DNA from 3 places in the Exiguobacterium sp. R-17 genome. Region 1 is predicted to be linked to each of the others. Evidence: predicted binding sites of a transcription regulator. Region 1 holds the regulator's gene; each other region holds the start of a gene.
What was found. The regulator Rex, encoded in region 1, represses fermentation and respiration genes when NADH is low (regulators of the CRP and FNR family bind a similar motif). The targets are predictions, from matches to a motif close to TTGTGAAATATTTCACAA.

Region 1 (7,403 bases):
ACTAAAACAAATCTATTTACTTTTAGTAAGTGATAAGATATAGTCTGTTTATCGAGTTACTTAAAGTAACTTAAAAACATTAGGTAAAAGGAGAAAAGAGAAATGATGGATACAGGACTTTTAATCATTCGTTTAATCATCGGTTTAACATTTGCTGCACACGGTACACAAAAATTATTTGGTTGGTTTGGTGGACACGGCATCGCTGGAACAGGCGGTTGGTTCGAATCAATCGGCATGAAGCCAGGGAAAGCACTCGCAATTACAGCGGGTCTTGCTGAATTAATCGGTGGATTATTGTTTTCAGGCGGTGTATTCCTCTGGATCGCTGCAATCCTCATCATCGGTTCGATGCTTGTCGCGATCGTTAAAGTACACGGTGCGAATGGTTACTGGGTGACGCAGAACGGGTACGAATACAACATGGCATTGATCGTTATCGCCCTTGGAGTGGCGATGATTGGTGCTGGAGACTATTCACTCGCTGCACTCATCGGGTGAGGAAAAAGGTGGGTCATTCATGAAGTTCGAGGCATCAACGCTTAGCGCAAAAGACAATTATAAATTACTGATCGGAAGCATCATTCCGCGTCCGATTGCCTTCGTGACGACGCTAGGGGAAGACGGGACGGTCAACGCCGCCCCCTTTTCCTTCTTTACAGTCGCATCAAGTAGTCCGCCACAACTGGTGATTGCCGTACAACGGACGGATCAGGGACAAAAGGATACGGCACGTAATATCCTAGCAAAACAAAGCTATGTCATCCATATCGTCAGTGAAGAAATCGTCGACGCTGTCAATGAGACGGCTGCGCCACTCGCTTACGGTGAAAGTGAACTCGAACGGACGGATTTAACGCTCGTCGATAGCGACGCAATCGACGTGCCCGGAATCGCGGAAGCGAAAATCCGGTTCGAGATGCGCTTAACGCAACATGTCGAGCTAGAAGGTGCCGATCTTTTGATCGGGGAAGTACTGCGCTATCACGTCGCGGATGAACTCGTAGAGTCGTTCCGGATTGACGCAGCAGGATTGAAGGCTGTCGCTCGTTTAGCAGGGAATGATTATGCGACGATCGGGAAGACGTTTACGATTGCCCGACCGACAAAATGATAGTAGTGTGAATGCTTGATTCACTGTACGATCCATGTTGACGACGAACGTTTCGATTCAAATAAAAAGGAGTGGAGAGACCGGTCTAGCTACCGGAATCTCCACTCCTTTTTTCATATCGCGCATCTAGTTCATCGATCGGACTTCAAGGTTGTGAATCGATTTCGTTCGAAGAACCTTCGAGACCGTGACGTTTACTATACTGATAACCATCGAGCAAATAAAAAATGATTGCCAGCGCCCAAACCCCGACACAACTGATCAAAAAGGCGGTCAATGGAGTGACGCTACCATAATAGGATATGATCAATGGATCACTGAGTTCGACGAATAGTTGTGTCGTCAGGAGCGTACAGCATAATCCCGAGAGTAAACTGACGAAAAGACCGCTCCATGTCTGGATGACGAGACCAATCATACAAGAAATCAGGAGAAACAAAGGAAGCGCAGCATTAAAGGCATCCGGCCGGATGAAGGTCGACACGTAGTCCGCATACATTGGTACGAAATAAAGGATGCCGGATAGCAGTCCTTGAATCAAGTTAATGAAAAAGCTTTTCGTCCGCATCAGTGTTGGTTCTCCCATCGTTCCATCAATTCGAGTAGATCGACATCGATCTGGTCCCGTTCCGCAGATAACGCTGTCGCTTTTGGAATATCATTAAAGACTTCCGGTTCGCAAAGCAACTGTTCGATTTCCGCTGAACGCTGTTCGAGCCGTTCAATATCTTGTTCGAGTTGTTCGATTTGCTGACGGCGTTTTTTTTCTTCTTTCTGTGCTTCTTTGTCGATCGTCTTCGATGCTGTGACTTTTGCCGCTTTTGCCTCTTCGGCTTCAAGGCGAGCGATTTCTTCTTGTTCGGCCTTCTTCTCTGTGTAGTACGAATAATCGCCGAGGTATTCTGTCACACCAGCTTCACTCATCTCGATGACGCGTGTCGCGATCCGATCGATGAAGTAGCGGTCATGGGAGACGAAGAGTAGCGTACCTTCATAGTCGACGAGGGCGTTCTCAAGGACCATCTTCGAATCAAGATCCAAGTGGTTCGTTGGCTCGTCAAGGATGAGGACGTTCGTCTTCCGGAGTTTCAGTTTTGCGAGCGCGAGACGTCCGCGTTCGCCACCAGACAATTCATGAACGATTTTGAAGACATCGTCGCCGCTGAACAGGAATTGTCCGAGCACAGAACGGACTTCTTGTTCGCGCATCAGTGGCCATTCGTTCCAAATCTCATCGATGACACGGTTCCGGTCATTGAGTTCCGCTTGCTCTTGATCGTAATACCCGATCGAGACGCCGGTGCCGAAACGGAAATCACCGAAGAGAGGACGTAAACGACCGACGAGGACTTTTAAGAGCGTCGACTTCCCGATTCCGTTCGGTCCGACGAGTGCCAGTGATTCGCCGCGTTGCAAGCGGAACGTGATGTCTTTTGAGACAGCTTCTTCGTAACCGATTGCCAATTGATTGACTTGAAGAACGTCATTCCCGCTCTGTTTTTCGATTGGGAAGGAGAGGACCGTACTGCGTTCATCTCCATCTGGTCGATCGAGCCGGTCGACCTTCTCGAGCCGTTTTCGAACGCTTTGAGCACGCTTTGTCGTCGTCGCCCGAGCGATGTTTCGTTGAATGAAGTCCTGCATCTTTGCGATTTCTTCTTGCTGCTGTTCGAACTGTTTCATTTCTTGATCGTACAATGCCGCTTTTTGCTCGAGGTACTTCGTATAGTTCCCCGTGAACTTACGACAGACATTACGAGAGAGCTCATAGACGACATTGACGACTTGATCGAGGAAGTACCGATCGTGCGAGACGATCAGAACGGCACCACGATAACCACCGAGGTAACTTTCAAGCCAAGCAAGCGTATCGATATCCAGGTGGTTTGTCGGCTCATCGAGAATGAGAAGCTCTGGTGCTTGCAGGAGCATCTTCGCTAAGGCGAGCCGTGTCCGTTGACCCCCGGACAATGTCTGGATCCGGCGTGAGTAATCGTCTGGATAAAAGCGCATGCCGTGCAGGACGGAGCGGATATTCGCTTCAAACTGATAACCACCTGCTTCTGAGAAGTCATGTTGTGCTTGATCGTACGTCTTCAGAAGTCGATCGTAAGCGACCGGGTCGTTCAAGATGTGCTCCATGCCCATCTCGATTTCCATCCGGCGCAGTGTCCGTTCTTGTTCTTGCAGATGTTCAAAGACGGTCAGCATCTCGTTCCAGATCGTCTCATTCGATTCGAGACCACTGTCTTGCGCGAGATAGCCGATTTTGACATCTTTACCTTTCATGATATCGCCCGAGTCATGACTGAGTTCACCAGCGATGATTTTGAGCAAGGTTGATTTACCGGCACCATTGCGACCGACGAGCGCAATCCGGTCGCGCTCTTGTACTTCCAATTTGATATTTTCTAAAATCGGCTCGACGCCGAATGATTTCGAGAGTTGGTTGACTTGTAAGAGTATCATTTCCATCCATCCTTCCACCCTTTAGTCTATCACGAACAAAAGCGCGAGGTCCTGCGGAATATATTATTTGTGACTCTATGTGAAGTGGTTTACAATCAAGGAGAGTAGAAAGCTTTTTGCAAAGATTTGGGTGCCACGATGGATGTGGCCGAAGGGGGAACTGCAGGATGAATGGACCAGACACAAAAATTCCACAAGCGACAGCAAAACGGTTGCCGCTATATTATCGTTTCATCCAAAGTTTATACAATTCAGGTAAGCTCCGCGTCTCTTCTGCTGAGTTAAGCGAGGCGGTGAAGGTTGATTCAGCAACGATTCGTCGCGACTTTTCCTACTTTGGGGCACTAGGGAAGAAGGGGTATGGATATAACGTTCAACATCTCTTAACGTTTTTCCGGAAAACCTTGAATCAAGATGAGGTGACGAATGTCGCCTTAATCGGGGTCGGTCATCTCGGAACAGCGTTTGCAAATTATAACTTTTTAAAGAATAATAGTACTCGGATAGTCGTTGCGTTTGATGCGGACGAAGAGAAGGTCGGAACAACGACGCATGACGTTCCAATCTATCATGTTTCGGACATGAAAGAACAAATCGAAGCGAATCAGGTCGATGTCGCCATCTTGACGGTTCCATCCCAGTTCGCACAGTCAGTAGCGGATGAGTTAGTCGAGTATGGTGTGACAGGCATTCTGAACTTCACGCCTGCACGGTTGAACGTGCCAGCGAGCGTTCGGGTTCATCACATCGATTTATCGATCGAGTTGCAGTCGTTAGTTTATTTCATGAAGCATTATTCGCAATCAGCTGAAGGAGTGAAATCATAATGGAAAACCTTATCCCGCTCACGTTAGGTATCGGACCTGCGAGTATCGGATTAATTGCTGTCGTCGCGTTGATCATCTTCGGACCGAAGAAGTTACCGGAATTCGGTCGTGCTGCCGGTCAAACATTGAAAGAGTTCAAAAATGCCACGAACGGCATCATGGACGACGATAAAAAGGACGAACCGAAAGAGAAGTGATTGAATCATGACGGTTGATCAAGAACAAAGCATGACGTCGCACCTAGACGAACTGCGTAAGCGGATTGTCTGGTCGCTCCTCATTGTCGTCGTCCTGTTCGCTGTCGCATTTCCGCTCGTCCGACCGCTCGTCCGTTTTCTGCAAGCAGACTTAAAAGAGCTCGGTATCGGATTAAATGCCTTCAACGTCGCCGATCCTTTAATGTTGTATTTGAATCTTGCGTTCATCATCGCGCTGATTTTAGCGTCACCGTTCTGGATGTATCAACTGTGGGCATTCGTCCGACCAGGGCTTTATGAAAAGGAACAAAAAGCAACACTGACATATATTCCAGTCATCTTCTTTCTATTTTTGGCTGGTGTAGCCTTCTCGTATTTCTGGTTGCTTCCTTTCTTGCTTGAAGTCTCAACGGATCTCGGGAAAGAATTGGGGATCGAGCAAGTCATCGGGGTCGAAAACTACTTCAGTTTCTTGATCCGGTTGACGATGCCGTTTGGTCTTCTCTTCCAATTGCCGGTCGTGACGATGTTCCTGACACGTCTTGGTCTTGTGACGCCATATTTCATGCGAAAGAATCGGAAATATGCGTATTTCGCGCTGTTCGTCGTTGCGGCATTGATCGCACCGCCGGACGTGACGTCACACTTGATGATCTCAGTGCCGTTGTTCGTTCTCTATGAAATCAGTATCTTGATTTCTGCGCGGACGTATAAAAAGGTCTTGATCCTCGAGCAACAGGCAGAGCTTGAACGACAGGCGGATTTGATGCGTGAATTGAATAAATGAATCGTGAATTCCTTCCAGCAATTTCGGGAGGAATTCTTTTTTATGAAAGCGTTATGTTTATATTGATAAAGCAGTTAGCGATGCGTATACTAAAGATAATTCATGGGGGCTTAGCTCAGCTGGGAGAGCGTTTGGCTGGCAGCCAAAAGGTCGTCGGTTCGATCCCGATAGTCTCCACCAAGTGCATACGTTCAACTCCTCGAGTGCTCGAGGAGTTTTTTTATGTTCCCAGTTAAATTCCTTCCAAATATAAAATGTCACCAAAAAGAAATAAATTAAAAAAATAGACAAATATAAATTGTTTATTTCCATTAACTTCATTAAACTAAAAATACAGAATTTTCTTTAAACTGTTTTATTAGTATTACTACTATGGTTTTACAGAAAAGGGGAAACGAACGCATGAAGAAGAAGATTGCACTTATGGCAGCCGTCTTAATGACGTCTTCCAATCTAGTCAGTGCGCAAGGTGCACTGTCCTCGCAAGACAAAGCGACGGGTCAAAAACCGCAGGCGCTCTCACTGAAGAAATCGGGGCAAGAAAAGAACTACAAACAATCGGATAAAGTCCGAGTCGTCATCGAGATGGAACAAAAACCGGCGATTCAAATCGCCCAAGCTCAAAACAAGCGGTATAGCACATTGAGTAATGCCGAAAAGGAATCGATCAAGGATCGACTCGTCAGTGTCCAAAAATCAGTCAAGTCAGCTATCGCTAAAAAGGCGATTCCTGTTACATATAAAGAAAGCTTCACAACCGTCATCAATGGATTCAGTGGTGAAGTGAAGTTCGGTGACATCGAAGATATCAAACAACTCGACGGAGTCAAAAGTGTGCATATCGCGCACGAATATGCGCGCCCAACCGTCGATAAAGGTGCCAAGCCAGACATGCTGTACAGCAAGGACATGGTCAATGCGAAGGAAACGTGGCAGGACTATGGCTTCAAAGGGGAAGGAACCGTCGTCGCGGTCATCGATACGGGGATTGATCCATCGCACAAAGACATGGTCTTGAGTCCAGAGACAAAGGTGGATTTAACCTCTTCGAAAGTCGAGAGTGCGAAAGAAACAAAAGGCTTAAAAGGAAAGTACTTCACGGAAAAAGTACCGTACGGCTATAACTATGCCGATCACGACAGCGAAATCCGTGACTTAGGTGCGGGGGCATCGATGCACGGGATGCACGTCGCAGGTACGGTCGGAGCAAACGGGGATGAAGCGAACGGCGGCATTAAAGGGGTCGCTCCAGAAACACAGCTCCTTGCGATGAAGGTCTTCGGTAACGATCCAGGGATGCCATCGACATTTAGTGATATCTACATCAAAGCAATCGATGATGCCATCGCACTTGGAGCGGACGTCATCAACATGAGCCTGGGTTCGACGGCATCGTTCGTCAACGCAGATGATCCGGAGCAACGCGCGATCGTCAACGCGATGAACAACGGTATCTTGTGTGCGATCTCTGCTGGTAACTCGGCGTTTGCAGGTCATGGTGCGGGTAATCCATATACAGCAAACCCGGATATCGGTGTCGTTGGTGCACCAGGATTGACGAGCCAGGCGCTCCAAGTCGCGTCACTCGAAAATACGAAATTGACGCTTGAAGGCATGGCGCTGACGATCGACGGTCAGGATGCCGGTTATTTGGCATACCAAAAACAAGATTCGCCGAATCCGATTGCCGTCTTCGATAAAGAGAAGAAGGATGTCGTGTATGTCGGTGACGGTCAAGCTTCGAACTATGAAGGTAAAGACGTCAAAGGAAAAGTCGTCTTCGTCGTGCGGACAGGTGATTTTAACTACAGCATGATTCAAGCAGAAGCTGAGAAGCAAGGCGCAGCAGGTGTCATCGTCCGTGGTAAAGTCGATCATGGGGATTACGTCAGCATGGCGCTCAACAATCCGACGATTCCACTCGTGACGCTTAGCATCGCGGACGGGAATGATCTCGAAGCAAAAGCAAAAGAAGGCAAGGCGATCGCAGTGACATTTGACGGAAAAGC
Region 2 (7,403 bases), 860 kb from region 1:
TGGGCTTCAGACTGTTCCTTATGCCATCATCGTCATTACGAACACATCACTCGGTTTGTTCGTTTTTTTCTATTTTACGTTCATCCAAGAAACACATTGGGTATCACGGATGGCCTTATTTCTATTATTCTTATCCATTTTCATTCGTGGTATCTATGAAGTCTCTAGTGTCTACTTCCCTGATTTTTCAGCGAATTATCTGGTGTTCTTCCCGATATTGATTCGTTTGGCGCAAAGTGCAGCTATTCTATGGCATGTTGATCATATTGAAGAAGGAACTGCTCGAACGACGGTCATTCCTCGTTCGTGGCTTCCTTTACTGGCCATCCCTTTGTTCATCCACTACATGGTGGAACAAGAAGGTGGAAAACTCGACATCTTTATCATCTTATTCCTACTAATCGTTCGACAAATCTTGATTGCCCGTCAACATGGGTTGATTGTCGCACAATTACACGAACGAAATGAACAACTCGCTTCACGCATTGAACATCGAAAACAACAAATCCAAGATAGTGAACAACAGGTCATTCCACTCTTCCTCGGTCATCCTGATCCGATGATTCGACTCGATCAGTCCGGCACTGCGCTGTACGCGAATTTAGCTGCCCAACGTCTGTTTCATTTGCCAGATATGACGATTGAACATGTTCCTCGTACGATGCGTCATTTGTTAGAAATGCTCGAAACGAACGTTGATGAGTATGAGGATGAACAAAGTCGACGCTATGAAATCATTGATATTCCGATTCAAATTACCGCTACCTCGATGGGACGATTCACGATTTTACATGATGTCACGGAAAGCAAAATTCGTCAAAAGAGAATCGAATACCATGCCTATCATGATGCTTTGACTAATATCGGAAACCGTCGTTCCTTAGAACGAGATTTCTCAAATCGACTCTCCGATAAGAATTATCTTGCCTTAGTCGATTTAGATGGATTTAAGCAAGTCAATGATACGTATGGTCACGAGGCAGGAGATTATGTATTAATTGAAGTTGCGAAGCGATTGAGCGAACATACAAGTTCTTCGGAATCCGTGTATCGCCTCGGTGGAGATGAATTCGCGATCCTTTTACAAGCCGATGATGAACTCTCCTTACGCCGAAAATGTAAATCCTTTTTACAATTTTTAAGACGTCCCTATGTCTATAAAGGACAATCTTTATTCGTTTCCGCAAGCATCGGAGTGACAGCGTGTCATGAGGCCGATCTTGAAACATGTTTAAAGCAAGCCGATCTTGCCATGTATCGCGTGAAACATCGGGATAAGAATGATGTCGCTTTATATCGAGCGGACCCATGAAAAAAACCTAGGACATATGACTTTTTGTAGTCAACGTGTCCTAGGTTTTTTGAGTTATTCTTCGGGTCTTGGTGCAATGTTACCTTCTTCGATATCGAGGAGCAAGTCGATTAATTCCGCACAAAACTCTGGATATTGACGAAGTAACGCGTCTTCTCCCACTTCATCCACGAAGTCCGTCAACAAAGCGAGGACTTCTGGTACTAATGCGCGCGCTACCTTCATGTAGGCAATCGCAAAGCGCCACTTCCCCGAAATATAGAGCAGTTTCCCAATCAACAGATCCCCCGGTTCGACTTCAATCTCAGCCAAATCCGTTTGATATGTCTGTTTCGACATTAAGTCAACAACACCCTCTGCATCGACTTGAAACAGCGAAGGCATCGGGTCAGCTAATCCACGTAAGGCGCGATATAGACTAGGTGATAACTCGTCTTTTATCTGCTCGAGAAAACGACCGTGCGGTGTTTTTCCTTGATCATCCGTTTCATAGAAGATCGCCCAGTCAACGAATAAGTCCCGGAACAATTCAGCATCTTTTAAATACCAACGTCCTTCTGTCGCAATCTCTTCAATGAAAGCGACCCAGTCCGTACTGCGTGCTGTTGCTGCTTCCTGATACATTTTTTTCAAGGCTGCATTCATTTCCGCTTCAGAAACCGTCGTCGGAAATGGAATTACTTTTCGATCGTTCTTCATTTCGATCGCCCTTTCCGGTGAGGAGTAGCCGGTCGCTTAATCGTCTGAGGAGCTGTGAATTCACGTTTCGGAATGACTTCTCCGCGGTAAATTTCCATTGGCTCCATCTCGACGCCCATTTGCTTTGCAAGTGTTTTTAAGTGTTTTAAATCTTGATCCGTGACAAGTGCAAGTACCATCCCATTTGCGTTTCCGCGTCCCGTCCGACCTGAACGGTGTACGAAATCGTCAAGCGACTCCGGTAAATCGTAATGGACGACGTGTGTGACCGCTTCGATATCAAGCCCACGCGCCGCAAGACCTGTCGTGACGAGTAAAGGAAACTCTCCCTTTTTATAAGAACGCAAGGTCTCCATCCGCTCTCGTTTTCCTTTTTCAGCGTCTAAAATCCGGTATTTCAGTGAGAATTTACTCAACTCGCCATTCAATGGTCCAAGGAATGAGCGATTGTTGATGAATGTCAGCACTTTTGATCCTTGCATGTTCGCCAGACGACGTAACAATTCCGGTTTCTGACGACGTGAAGTCTCCAAATAACCGAATGTCACTTGTGTGCTGACGGCACGCTCAACACGAATCGTCTCAGGATCATTCGCAAGCGTCCGTCCCCATTCTGCTGTCCGTTCCGGCAATGTCGCTGAGACAAATGCCAGTTGTCGATCGCGTAGCGCACTATTTGCGATTCGCGTCGCCGAGTCACTCATGCCACTTTCATAAATTTGATCCGCTTCATCTAAAACGATCAATTTCACCTTATGCATCTTCAGCTTCTTCGAATCAATCAACTCGACGAGACGTCCCGGTGTTCCGACGATGATTTGCGGCTTTTTCTTCAATCGTTCATATTGTCGCTTTAATTCAACACCACCAATGAATGCACCGGATTTGATACCACTTCCTTGAGCAAATAATTGAATGACTTGATGAATTTGCATGACGAGTTCCCGTGTTGGTGCCGTGATGACGACTTGCACGTGTGGCTCTTCCACTTCAATCTTTTCTAAAGCTGGAATGACATAAGCAAGCGTCTTCCCTGTACCTGTCGGCGCTTCAGCTAGGACATCTTTTCCTTCGCGCAACAACGGAATCGCTTGTTCTTGAACAGGCATCAACTCTGTAAAGCGTGCCCGTTCCCATGCTTCCTGTAAAAATGGTTTTGTAAAGTTCATAACGATTTCTCCTACTCTCTTAATTCCATCATGCCGTTACGTATTCGACATGATCTCCTGATGCATCACGGTATCCCCGTAATGTCTGTGTATATTCATTTCCTGCGTCGAGCAATCGGATGTGGAACCGGACTTCTCCTTCACCAGCTTCTTCCTCTAAAATCTCGAAGCCTTGGATGACACGATCCTGTAATTCTGCAGCGAGTGCCGGATACACGGCAAGACTGGCATACGTCGCTTTTACGTCCACGGGACGGCGAACAAGCGCAATCCAGTACGATTCATCATAGCCGATAAAGTCTTCATAATCAAAATCATCTTCAAACCGAATCCAGAATCCATCACCTTCAAATTCTGTGATCATCCCAGTTCGCGTCGAACCTTCCGATCCGATTTTCAGTGAGACCCAGTCTCCCGACTGATAATCTCCTTGTTGTGTTAATGACACATACTCCATTTGGCACACCTCCACGTTCTATATTCCCTTTTTCATTGTCAACGATACGTCGTAAAAACACAAGATACCGTAACGTGACATTCCTCACAGTTTCAACTGTGCTAGTGGATCTTTTTCAAATCAGCCCATACAGTTTCGCGAAAATCTTGATTTACCAGGCTTCACCTGTTTTTTAATCTTCACTCTTTCATAAGTACAGAAATAAAGAAAGCCCGTCATATCAACGTTTAATCACTTGTTAAAATATTCACATGAACGTAAAGGGAATCTCTACCTCCTTTTGTTACACTATTCACATAAGGAACTGATCATTAGCTCAATTTTAAAGGAGTGGTATCCATGTTATTAGAAAAAACAAGTGCCTGGGCAAACTTTACGTCTGGTGAATGGGTAAAAGCGATCGATGTCGCAGATTTCATTCGACTCAACCGCACGGAATATACAGGAGATGATCACTTTTTAGTCGGTCCGACGCAAGCGACGGAACGGCTCTGGCAACAAATTCTACAGCTGACAAATGAAGAACGACAACGTGGTGGTGTGTTTGCCGTCGATGCCAAGACACCATCAACGATCCTCTCGCATGATGCAGGATATCTGAATCGCTCACTCGAAAAAATCGTCGGTTTACAGACAGACGAGCCGTTTAAACGTTCGATTCATCCAAACGGCGGGATTCGGATGGTGAATGATGCCTTAGCTGCGTATGGTTTTGAAGCAGACGAGACCGTCACGAAAACCTTCAGCGAGTACCGAAAGACACATAACCAGGGCGTTTTCGATGCCTATACCCCAGAGATGCGTGCCGCACGTAAAGCCGGTATCATCACAGGATTACCGGACGCCTATGGACGCGGACGGATTATCGGCGACTATCGTCGCGTCGCCTTGTACGGAACGGCACGCTTGATCGAAGAACGTAAGCAGGATTTAAAGGCACGTGGTGGATTCTTATCTGAATCAATGATTCGTGATCGCGAAGAGATGAATGAACAGTTGCGTGCATTAACGGAACTGACCGAGCTTGGAACTCGCTATGGTTTCGATCTCTCCCGCCCTGCAGAAACAGCACAAGAAGCATTCCAGTGGGTCTACCTTGCTTATCTTGCTGCCATCAAGGAGCAAAACGGGGCAGCCATGTCACTTGGTCGCGTCTCGACGTTCCTTGATATTTATGTCGAACGTGATCTTGCGGCTGGTCGCTTGACGGAAGAGACTGCACAAGAACTCGTCGATCATTTCGTCATGAAGCTTCGGATCGTTAAGTTCTTACGGACACCAGACTACAACGATCTGTTCTCAGGTGATCCGACATGGGTAACGGAATCAATCGGTGGAATGAGTGAAGATGGACGATCAAACGTCACGAAAAGTTCATTCCGCTTCTTACACACGCTCTCGACACTTGGTCCGGCACCGGAACCGAATCTAACCGTTCTCTGGTCTATTCAGCTTCCACGCGGATTCAAGGAATTCTGTGCGAAGATGTCGATCGTTTCAAGCTCGATTCAATATGAAAACGATGATTTGATGTTACCGGTTTATGGAGATGATTACGGCATCGCTTGTTGTGTCTCCGCGATGCGGATCGGGAAACAGATGCAGTTCTTCGGTGCTCGAGCAAACCTTGCAAAAGCATTACTTTATACAATCAATGGCGGAATGGACGAGAAGCTCAAAATCCAAGTCGCCCCAGCTACACCATTGATGCTCGATGAAGTACTCGATTACGAGACGGTCATGGCGGCTTATGATCGTCAACTCGATTGGCTCGCGGAACTGTACGTCAACACACTGAATGTCATCCACTACATGCATGATAAGTACAGCTACGAACGGATTGAAATGGCTTTACATGATCCGGAAATCTTACGGACGATGGCATGCGGTATCGCTGGTTTATCAGTCGTCGCTGATAGTCTATCCGCCATCCGTTATGCGACAGTTCGTCCAATCCGAGATGCGGATGGGGTTGCAGTTGATTTCAAGATCGAAGGCGAGTTTCCAAAGTTCGGGAATAACGATGAACGGGTCGATCAGATGGCGGTTGATCTCGTGACGCTGTTCATGGAGAAAATCCGTAAACATCCAACGTATCGCAATGCGCTCCCGACACAGTCTGTCCTGACGATCACTTCAAACGTCGTCTACGGTAAAAAGACAGGAAATACACCCGACGGACGCCGTGCGGGTGAACCATTCGCACCGGGTGCTAACCCGATGCATGGACGTGATACCCGTGGTGCTGTCGCCGCCTTGACGTCTGTCGGAAAATTACCATATGAACATGCGCTCGATGGTATCTCCTACACGTTCTCGATCGTGCCAAAAGCACTTGGTAAGGATGAAGCCACACGTATTCGAAATACGGTCGGATTACTTGACGGATATATGGGCGGTACGACTTCAAAAGGACATCATTTGAATGTCAACGTCTTTGACCGTGAGACGTTACTTGATGCCATGGAGCATCCGGAACAATATCCGCAGTTAACGATTCGGGTATCCGGTTATGCCGTCAACTTCATTAAACTGACGCGTGAACAACAGATTGATGTCATCAATCGTACGTTCCACGGTTCTCTCTAAAATGATGTGTAGTATGTGAAAGGAAGTGAGCAGGATGACCTATGGTACGATCCATTCCGTTGAATCATGTGGAACAGTCGATGGTCCTGGCATTCGATTCATCGTCTTTACGCAAGGATGTCCACTACGGTGTCAATACTGTCATAACGTGGATACATGGGAGTTCGGTTGCGGACGGCGTGTCTCAGCAGACGAAGTAGTAAAAGAAGCGATCAGCTATCGATCCTTTTTCGAAGCAACGGGTGGCGGAATCACCTTCTCTGGAGGTGAACCGCTCGCTCAGCCAGAATTCTTGGAGGCTGCTTTAACAGAGGCAAAACGCCATGGACTGCACACGGTCATCGATACCGCGGGATCCGTCGTCCCGAAAAACATCGACGCGATCCTCGATGCGACGGATCTGGTTCTGCTCGATATCAAGCATATCGACGATGCTGCTTGTCGCGTCTTGACTGGACGGAGTAACGCCAATACACTCGCCTTTGCAAAACGCCTAGCCGAGCGAAACATTCCCGTCTGGATTCGCCACGTCCTAGTTCCAGGTATCACGATGTCGGAACATTTCCTCCGTCAGACCGGCGAGTTCATCCGGACGCTCGGAAACGTCGAGCGCGTCGAGGTACTGCCGTATCATCAACTTGGAGTCTATAAGTGGGAAAACCTTGGTCTTGCTTATCCGTTAACTGATGTGCTTCCCCCTTCACGAGAAGAAACGGATGCTGCGCAAACCCTACTTGAATCGTACTTGTGTTAACGTTTCCAATTTGTTACAATGACATCATAGATTATGAACAGGAGGTACAACACCGAAATGAAGCAATCACTCGTACACGTCGCTTGATGAATGAAATCATCTCTTTCGCAATGCAGTTGCGGATGTCTGACGCTACGAGTCTGCTCTTTTTCGGTGTGACCATCCTCTGGTCATCGCCTTCTTTGAGTTACACTCCGGCACACCATCCGCTCGCTTCGGATGGTGTGTTTTTCATTTCATCTTATCGGAAATGAACACTAAAGGAGCTGCTTTTATGCCTACTGAAACACTTACGATCCAACACCTATCAATGGATTACGACGAACGACGTCTTTTCTCGGACGTCTCTTTTCATATTCATACTGGCGAACATGTCGCTTTGATTGGTCCGAACGGCATCGGAAAAACGACACTGTTACACTT
Region 3 (7,403 bases), 840 kb from region 1:
GATGAAACGAACAGGCTTGATTGAACGCGGTCTTCGTACCGTCATGAGAGTCTTTACATGGTTGCCACAAAAACGTAAGCGAATTCTTTTCGAGAGTTTTCTCGGAAAACAATATAGTGACAGTCCGCGTGCCATTTACGAATTGATGCGCGCGATGCATCCGGAGTGTGAGTTGATTTTCAGCAAGCAACGAGGTGTTGCATTTCCACCAAATGTCAAGACAGTAGATCGGTTGACGTTCCGCTGGATTTATTTACTTGCGACGTCACGGGTCTGGGTATCAAACAGTCGGTTACCGGGTTGGTTGATCAAACCGGAAAAAACGTTTTATCTCCAAACTTGGCATGGCACACCGCTCAAGAAACTAGCGCTTGATATGGATGATGTCCAAATGGCGAATACGACAACCGCACGATATAAACAAGGATTTAAGCAGGAAGCAGCAAAATGGTCTAGCTTAGTTTCACCCAATGCCTATTCCAGTTCAATATTTAGACGGGCATTTGCATTTGAAGGTGAGATGCTAGAAATTGGGTATCCTCGAAATGATATATTTTATCAAGAGGCGCGACATGCTAAAATCAAAGAAGCAGTATATCGCCACTATGATATTGATCATTCAAAAAAAGTCTTATTGTATGCACCAACTTGGCGAGATAATGCATTCGAAGGTCAAGGGAAATATTCATTTGAGCTGCCTTTTTCGCTAAATGAATTTGAAAAGCGATTTGGGGATGAATACGTTCTGCTTGTCCGAATGCACTATTTAGTTGGAAGTCGTCTCGACGTCACTGCTCCATCCGTTCGAAATACATCGGACTACCCGGATATCGCGGAGCTTTATCTGGCATCGGACGCCTTGATCACGGATTATTCTTCTGTCATGTTTGATTTTGCGCACTTATCTCGTCCGATTTTATTCTATACGTATGATTTAGAACATTATCGAGATCAATTGCGTGGGTTTTACTTCGATTTTGAGCAGGAGGCACCGGGACCATTGTTGTCGACTGAAACGGCACTGTTTGAAGAGCTGGACCAGTTAGATGATTGGCACACACGGTATGCATCAGCATTTCGAGCGTTCCAAGAGACGTATTGTCAATGGGATGATGGACAGGCTTCAGAACGGGCAATGAAGACGATCATAAAGAGAATTCACGGATAAAAGGGAGAGCAGAATCATGAAGAAGGTTATTACGTACGGAACATTTGATTTATTACACTGGGGTCATATCAACATCTTAAAACGCGCAAAAGCGATGGGAGACTATCTTATCGTTGCGATTTCAACGGACGAATTCAATCGTTTGAAACATAAGCAGTCCTACCATAATTTCGAGAATCGGAAGATGATTCTTGAAGCTATCCGTTATGTGGATGAAGTCATTCCGGAAAACAGCTGGGATCAAAAAGTAGAAGATGTGAAGAAGCATAACGTCGACCTCTTCGTCATGGGTGATGATTGGAAAGGCGAGTTCGACTTCTTAAAAGAGCATTGTGAAGTCGTTTACCTTAGCCGAACTGAGGGTATTTCTACGAGTCAGATTAAATCGGAATTAGCTTCGAAGTGATTGAAGAGGAGACCACACGACGACGTGCGGTCTTTCTTCGTAGAAGGGCAGGATGAAAGTGGTTAGAGAAGGAATCGTATGGGTCTATTTATTGTTGTTTCGTATTTGTTATGGTGTCTTTCGGTTGTTACCGCTTCGCCCCGTCACTTTATTTTGGATGACATACGGGGATAACGCAAAACCTGTTAATGATCGCTTGGCGCAGGAATTGCCAAATGAGAAACGGTATCTTGTATATGATCACCATTTCATGAAGCAGCCGGATTTATGGAAGTCAGACCGAATGCTTCGCTTTCGTCGATTACGGTTCGTCAGACTCGCATATTTACTTGCGACCTCCCGGACGGTTTTCGTCGATAATTATGTTGCGGAATTCAGTGTTGCTAAAACGCGACGTGGAACACGACGTATCCAGCTATGGCATGCCGGCGGAACGTTAAAGCAGTTTGGACTAACTTCTTCGAAAAGCCTGTTCGTATCGGAACGGATACGAAATCGGTTCCGACGTGTCTATCAGGAATATGGTGATTTCATCGTGCCGGGGATGCGTTGTGCGACACAATTCATGGCACCGCATGATTTAAAACGATCTCATTTTAAACCGTTCGGCATGCCGCGGACGGATTATTGGTATGATGAGGTTCAGCGGGAACATCGGGCGCTTGATTTAAAAGAACGTTATGTAAAACCCGACCGCCGGATTCTATTGTATGCCCCGACTTACCGCGAATATAAAGGAACGGAAGATCACACGATTCAACAATTTGAACAACTGGCTAAAACAGGCTGGACGATTCTTGTTAAGTTACATCCGACGATCCGAGCGCTTTCGACCTATCGTTCCGCCCATATACATCTTGTGGATGACACGTATCAGATCAATGATTATTTGCTCATCACGGATGTTCTGGTGACCGACTATTCATCGATTCCATTTGAAAGCTGTCTTCTTGAGATTCCAACGTTCTTATACACACCGGACATCGATACATATCGACAACTACCAGGACTTGTCGATCAGTATCCGAAACCATTACCGGTGCGACAGACGGAGCAGATGGCGCAATTGATGGAGTGGATCGTGTCTGACGCGATACTTGAAGAGTGCCGTCAGCACATGCAGGAATTCCAAACAAGTTGGTATGATCACCCACCAGGTCAAGCAGTTGAACGAATCGTTCATCATTATTACGGAACAGGTATGTGATACTATATCTGACGATTGCTTTAGTTTTAGAAAGCGGTCGTCAGATACTTTTCAAAAATAATGTGAAACATTGAACAAAGTTTGACAATCTTTTGAAAATCCATTCTTTTGAACTGTGATGTTCTATACTAAAAGCAGAAGAAAAGGAGAGGAGAAATGGATATGCTGACTTGTGGAACGACTGAAGCAAATACGTTCATCTTATCACCTGAGACAAGAACGTTACTAGAGAGCTTCATGACGGAAACGACGTTCAAAAAGGATTCCATCGTTTGTTGGGAAGGGGAAATGAACGACAAGTTGTTTTATGTGAAACAAGGAGGCGTCAAACTATCGAAGTTGACGAAAAAAGGCAGTCCATTACTCATGTTCTTATATTTCAAAGGGGATCTATTTGGTGAATTTGATGTAGGAGAAGCTTTTCCGAGTTCATACAGTATCGAGACGATGGAGGATAGTATCATCGGTTTCCTCTCAAAAGAAAAATTAGAGGAACTCATGAGAAAGGATGGTACTTTTGCGCTTGAGATCATGCGGTGGCAAGCATTGATGCGGAAACAAACGGAGACTAAATTGCGCGACTTGCTATTGTTCGGAAAACCGGGTGCATTAGCTTCGACGTTACTTCGTCTCATCGCGATGGAAGGGGAACAAGTAGGAGAAACCTACCGTCTTGCAAAACGTCCATCCGATGGGGAGTTTGGTCAATTGATTGGCGCACCGCGTGAAACGGTCAATCGGATGTTCTCCCAGTGGAAAAAAGAAGGTGTCATTTCGATGACGCCAAAAGAAATCATCATTCATGATGCACAATATCTGCGTGATCTGTGTCATTGTGAAGGATGCCCAGCAGGTGTTTGTCGAATTTAATAGATAGTGTACAAACAATTCAAACGTGAAGCAGAATTTTCTGTCTCATGTATGGATTGTTTTTTTTGTAGATGAGTCGTGCCTCCTTCTCTTGTTCAGATGTGAACTTTTTGTGTGTTTTTAGAAAGAAAAGTGCGGATTCTTCACATTTGAAGTGATATATATCACAGTTTCCGAACTTGCTGAATTCTTACAATAAAGACAAGTTCAAAGCAGGAGAGGAGTAATCACCATGGACCAAAAATCAGAATCAAACCTCAAAGGAACATTTATTGCCGTCCTGATCGTAGCAGGTATCATCATTGGGATGTGGAGCTCAATCTTTCTATTATTCTTATCACGGTAAGGGGGAGTCACAATGCATATTCATCGTCTAGAAAAAATCTGGCTGATTTTTGGAGCAGTGATGCTTGGCGTCTTTTTAACCATCATCGGCGTATCCGCTTTTGCATCCGGAAATCAACCGCCATCCGATGCAACATTGATTGATCCGACGAAAGTTGATCAAACGAAACCATTCGACAAGCCAGGACTAAAAAAAATCGATGACGACCGATACGAAGCGATCATCGTCGCACAAGCGTTCCAATTCACACCAAAAGATATGGTCATTCCCAAAGGGGCAACGGTTGATTTTTTGGTGACATCAAAAGATGTCGTCCATGGCTTTGAAATTGTCAAGACGAATGTCAATATGATGGTCGTTCCTGGTCATATCAATTCCATTGAATATACATTCAAGGAAGCTGGCGAGTATTTGGTCGTCTGTAATGAATACTGTGGATCGGGTCATCATATGATGGCAACCAAAATCAAGGTGGTGGAATAAGATGAATGCCATTTCAAAAAAATTAAGACAGTTCGAGATGGAGCGTGGTCTGCCTGCTACCGTCATCGGAATTAAGGAAGCGAAGCTCGCTTTCGCACATGTTAGTTTTTCGCTCGTTGCCTTATTGATTGGTGGTTTATGTGGATTGTTGCAAACGATGGTGCGGACAGGTGTCATTCCAGAAATTGCTGGAGTCGGCTACTATGAGCTTCTCACTGCCCACGGGTTAATGCTTGCGATCGTCTTTACGACATTATTCATATTTGGATTACTGTTTTCATTTTTAGGTCAATCCTTTGGACGTTTCGAAGACTTTCCTCGACGTCTCGGGTGGGTTGGATTCTGGTTCATGATCCTTGGTGTCATCCTCGTCACATGGATGGTACTTGCAGGAGAAGCTTCCGTCCTCTATACATTCTATGCACCACTCAAGGCACATCCAGTATTTTATATTGGACTCGTCATCTTCGTCGTCGGAACGTGGATTGCTTCTGGTGCCATGTTCCGTATGTATGCTGATTATAAACGGGAACACCCTGGCGTTCATCCACCACTTCAAGCATACATGAGTATTATGACTGCCTTATTATGGGTGGTTGCGACACTCGGAGTAGCAGCGACGATTCTTTTTCAGCTCCTTCCCTTATCCCTTGGTTGGACGGATAAGGTCGGAATCGAGCTATCCCGGACGCTATTTTGGTACTTTGGTCATCCACTCGTCTATTTCTGGTTGTTACCTGCCTACATCGTCTGGTATACAGTCATCCCGAAAATCGTTGGTGGAAAGGTTTTTTCTGACGCGTTAGCACGTATGTCATTTTTATTGTTCCTCCTCTTTTCGTTCCCGGTTGGTTTTCACCATCAATTGTTAGAGCCGGGGATTTCTGCTTTTTGGAAGTATGTCCAAGTCGTCTTAACGTTCCTCGTCATCATTCCATCATTGATGACAGCCTTCTCGATGTTTGCGACTTTTGAGTTGGCGGGTCGTCGGAAAGGGGCGACCGGGGTATTTGGTTGGGTGAAAAAAATGCCGTATCGCGATGTACGTTTTCTTGCACCGTTCATCGGGATGTTGTTCTTCATTCCTGCAGGTGCAGGTGGTGTCATCAACGCATCCCATCAACTAAACATCATCGTTCACAATACGTTATGGGTCACAGGACACTTTCATATCACGGTCGGTGCCGCTGTGGCATTGACGTTCTTTGGAACGGCTTACTGGCTTGTCCCGCTCTTACGTGGTCGAACGTTAACAGCGGCAATGAATCGTCTTGGGCTTATTCAAACGGCTGCCTGGACGATCGGAATGCTCTTCATGTCGACAGCAATGCATATCTCAGGTCTACTCGGTAATCCACGACGGACGGGTCCTGCCGCCTACTTCAAAGATTCGATCGTCGCTGACTGGATTCCATATCATGTCGCCATGGCAATTGGTGGGACGATTTTATTCATCTCGATTCTATTGTTCTTGTATGCGATGTTCCAACTTGCATTTCGTACACCAAAAGGAACGGAAGAATTTCCGATTGCTGAAACGGAAGAAGAGGCGATGGCAACGCCACTCTTCTTTGAAAATTGGAAGCTATGGATTTTTGTAACGTTCGCTTTGATTGCGTTTGCGTACACAGTACCGATTTGGCATATGATTGAAAACGCCCCTCCAGGCGCTCCGGGATGGAAGCTTTGGTAATCGTTTCGTACAACATCAAAACCCCGAACGGTCTCTGACTAAGAGACGATTCGGGGTTTTTGGCATGCGCTTAAAGAATAAGTAATGAAGGGCTAAATCTTATTTGACGAGATTATGCTTGAAGGCATAGACGACAGCTTGTGTACGGTCTACGACATCTAGTTTTGATAAGATGTTCGAGACATGTGTTTTGACGGTTTTTAAGGAAATGAATAATTCGTCCGCAATCTCTTGGTTCGCCATACCACGAGCCATCAATTGAAGAACTTCCTGCTCACGTTCCGTTAAATCATCATGTAAGTGTGTCGTAGGACGACGAAGACGTTCCATCATTTTACCGGTCACTTGTGCTGCCATGACGGATTGACCGTTTGCTGTCTTGCGAATCGCTTCTGCGATGTCAAAGGCGCTAGCTGTCTTTAAAACGTAACTCATCGCACCCGCTTCAATGACAGGATAGACTTTCTCGTCATCAAGAAAACTCGTCACGACGAGAATTTTTGCTTCCGGCCAGTCTTTGCGGATCAACCGGGTTCCTTCGACGCCATCAACTGGCTCCATCACTAAATCCATCAAGATGACATCCGGTCGGTGTTCGAGCGCCAGCAAGGCTCCCACTTGACCATCCGAAGCTTCAGCGACGACCTCGATGTCTGGTTGTGTGGAAAGGAAAGCAGACACACCGGCCCGGACCATCTCGTGGTCATCTACTAATAATACGCGTATCATACTTGCACCATCCGATCTTTTCTAAGTTTTACTTCGATTTGGGTTCCTTGTCCAGGAACACTGACGAGACGAATCGTTCCACCCATCTCAGCCGTTCGTTCTCGCATCGAATTGATGCCATAAGAGGCAAGTTTTTTTTCATCAACAACAAATCCAACACCATCATCATTCATGCTCAGGATAATTGTTTCGTTGAATTCTCGGAGCTCGATATCCATATGGGACGCTTTCGCGTGACGTAAGGCATTCGTTAATCCTTCTTGAACGATCCGGAACAACTCGTTTTCGATTTGTCGTGGGAGTGACATCTCTTCTAACTTCCAACTCAATTGTGTGGACTGCTTTCTAGATAATTCTTCGAGCAGTTGAGAAAGTCCTTGTTGTAACGTCATCCCTTCGAGTTCGACGGGGCGAAGTTGAAGTAAGAGCGAACGCATTTCAGACTGTGCCGTTTGTGCCATCGTCTCGACCATTTCGATTTGTTTGGCAGCAGCTTCAGGT

Region 2: pflB (formate C-acetyltransferase) is a predicted target of Rex. The motif match lies at 3,873-3,890, and genes of this name have one in related genera.
Region 3: ACN9MT_RS03130 (cytochrome C oxidase subunit II) is a predicted target of Rex. The motif match lies at 3,804-3,821, and genes of this name have one in related genera.

Annotation. Positions count from the first base shown of each region.
Region 1 covers NZ_CP184372.1:2,749,868-2,757,270, reverse strand. The annotation lists gene ACN9MT_RS14410 (DoxX family protein) at 103-501, shown strand; gene ACN9MT_RS14405 (flavin reductase family protein) at 521-1,114, shown strand; gene ACN9MT_RS14400 (hypothetical protein) at 1,260-1,682, opposite strand; gene ACN9MT_RS14395 (ATP-binding cassette domain-containing protein) at 1,682-3,583, opposite strand; gene ACN9MT_RS14390 (redox-sensing transcriptional repressor Rex) at 3,751-4,410, shown strand; gene ACN9MT_RS14385 (twin-arginine translocase TatA/TatE family subunit) at 4,410-4,607, shown strand; gene tatC (twin-arginine translocase subunit TatC) at 4,615-5,394, shown strand; tRNA gene ACN9MT_RS14375 (tRNA-Ala) at 5,499-5,574, shown strand; gene ACN9MT_RS14370 (S8 family serine peptidase) at 5,797-7,403, shown strand, end outside.
Region 2 covers NZ_CP184372.1:605,912-613,314, reverse strand. The annotation lists gene ACN9MT_RS03205 (diguanylate cyclase domain-containing protein) at 1-1,312, shown strand, start outside; gene ACN9MT_RS03200 (hypothetical protein) at 1,367-2,011, opposite strand; gene ACN9MT_RS03195 (DEAD/DEAH box helicase) at 2,008-3,180, opposite strand; gene ACN9MT_RS03190 (hypothetical protein) at 3,209-3,637, opposite strand; gene pflB (formate C-acetyltransferase) at 3,977-6,226, shown strand; gene pflA (pyruvate formate-lyase-activating protein) at 6,261-6,980, shown strand; gene abc-f (ribosomal protection-like ABC-F family protein) at 7,255-7,403, shown strand, end outside.
Region 3 covers NZ_CP184372.1:593,220-600,622, forward strand. The annotation lists gene ACN9MT_RS03110 (CDP-glycerol glycerophosphotransferase family protein) at 2-1,168, shown strand; gene tagD (glycerol-3-phosphate cytidylyltransferase) at 1,185-1,574, shown strand; gene ACN9MT_RS03120 (CDP-glycerol glycerophosphotransferase family protein) at 1,627-2,781, shown strand; gene ACN9MT_RS03125 (Crp/Fnr family transcriptional regulator) at 2,944-3,651, shown strand; gene ACN9MT_RS03130 (cytochrome C oxidase subunit II) at 3,884-3,997, shown strand; gene ACN9MT_RS03135 (cytochrome c oxidase subunit II) at 4,010-4,480, shown strand; gene ACN9MT_RS03140 (b(o/a)3-type cytochrome-c oxidase subunit 1) at 4,482-6,173, shown strand; gene ACN9MT_RS03145 (LuxR C-terminal-related transcriptional regulator) at 6,273-6,902, opposite strand; gene ACN9MT_RS03150 (sensor histidine kinase) at 6,899-7,403, opposite strand, start outside.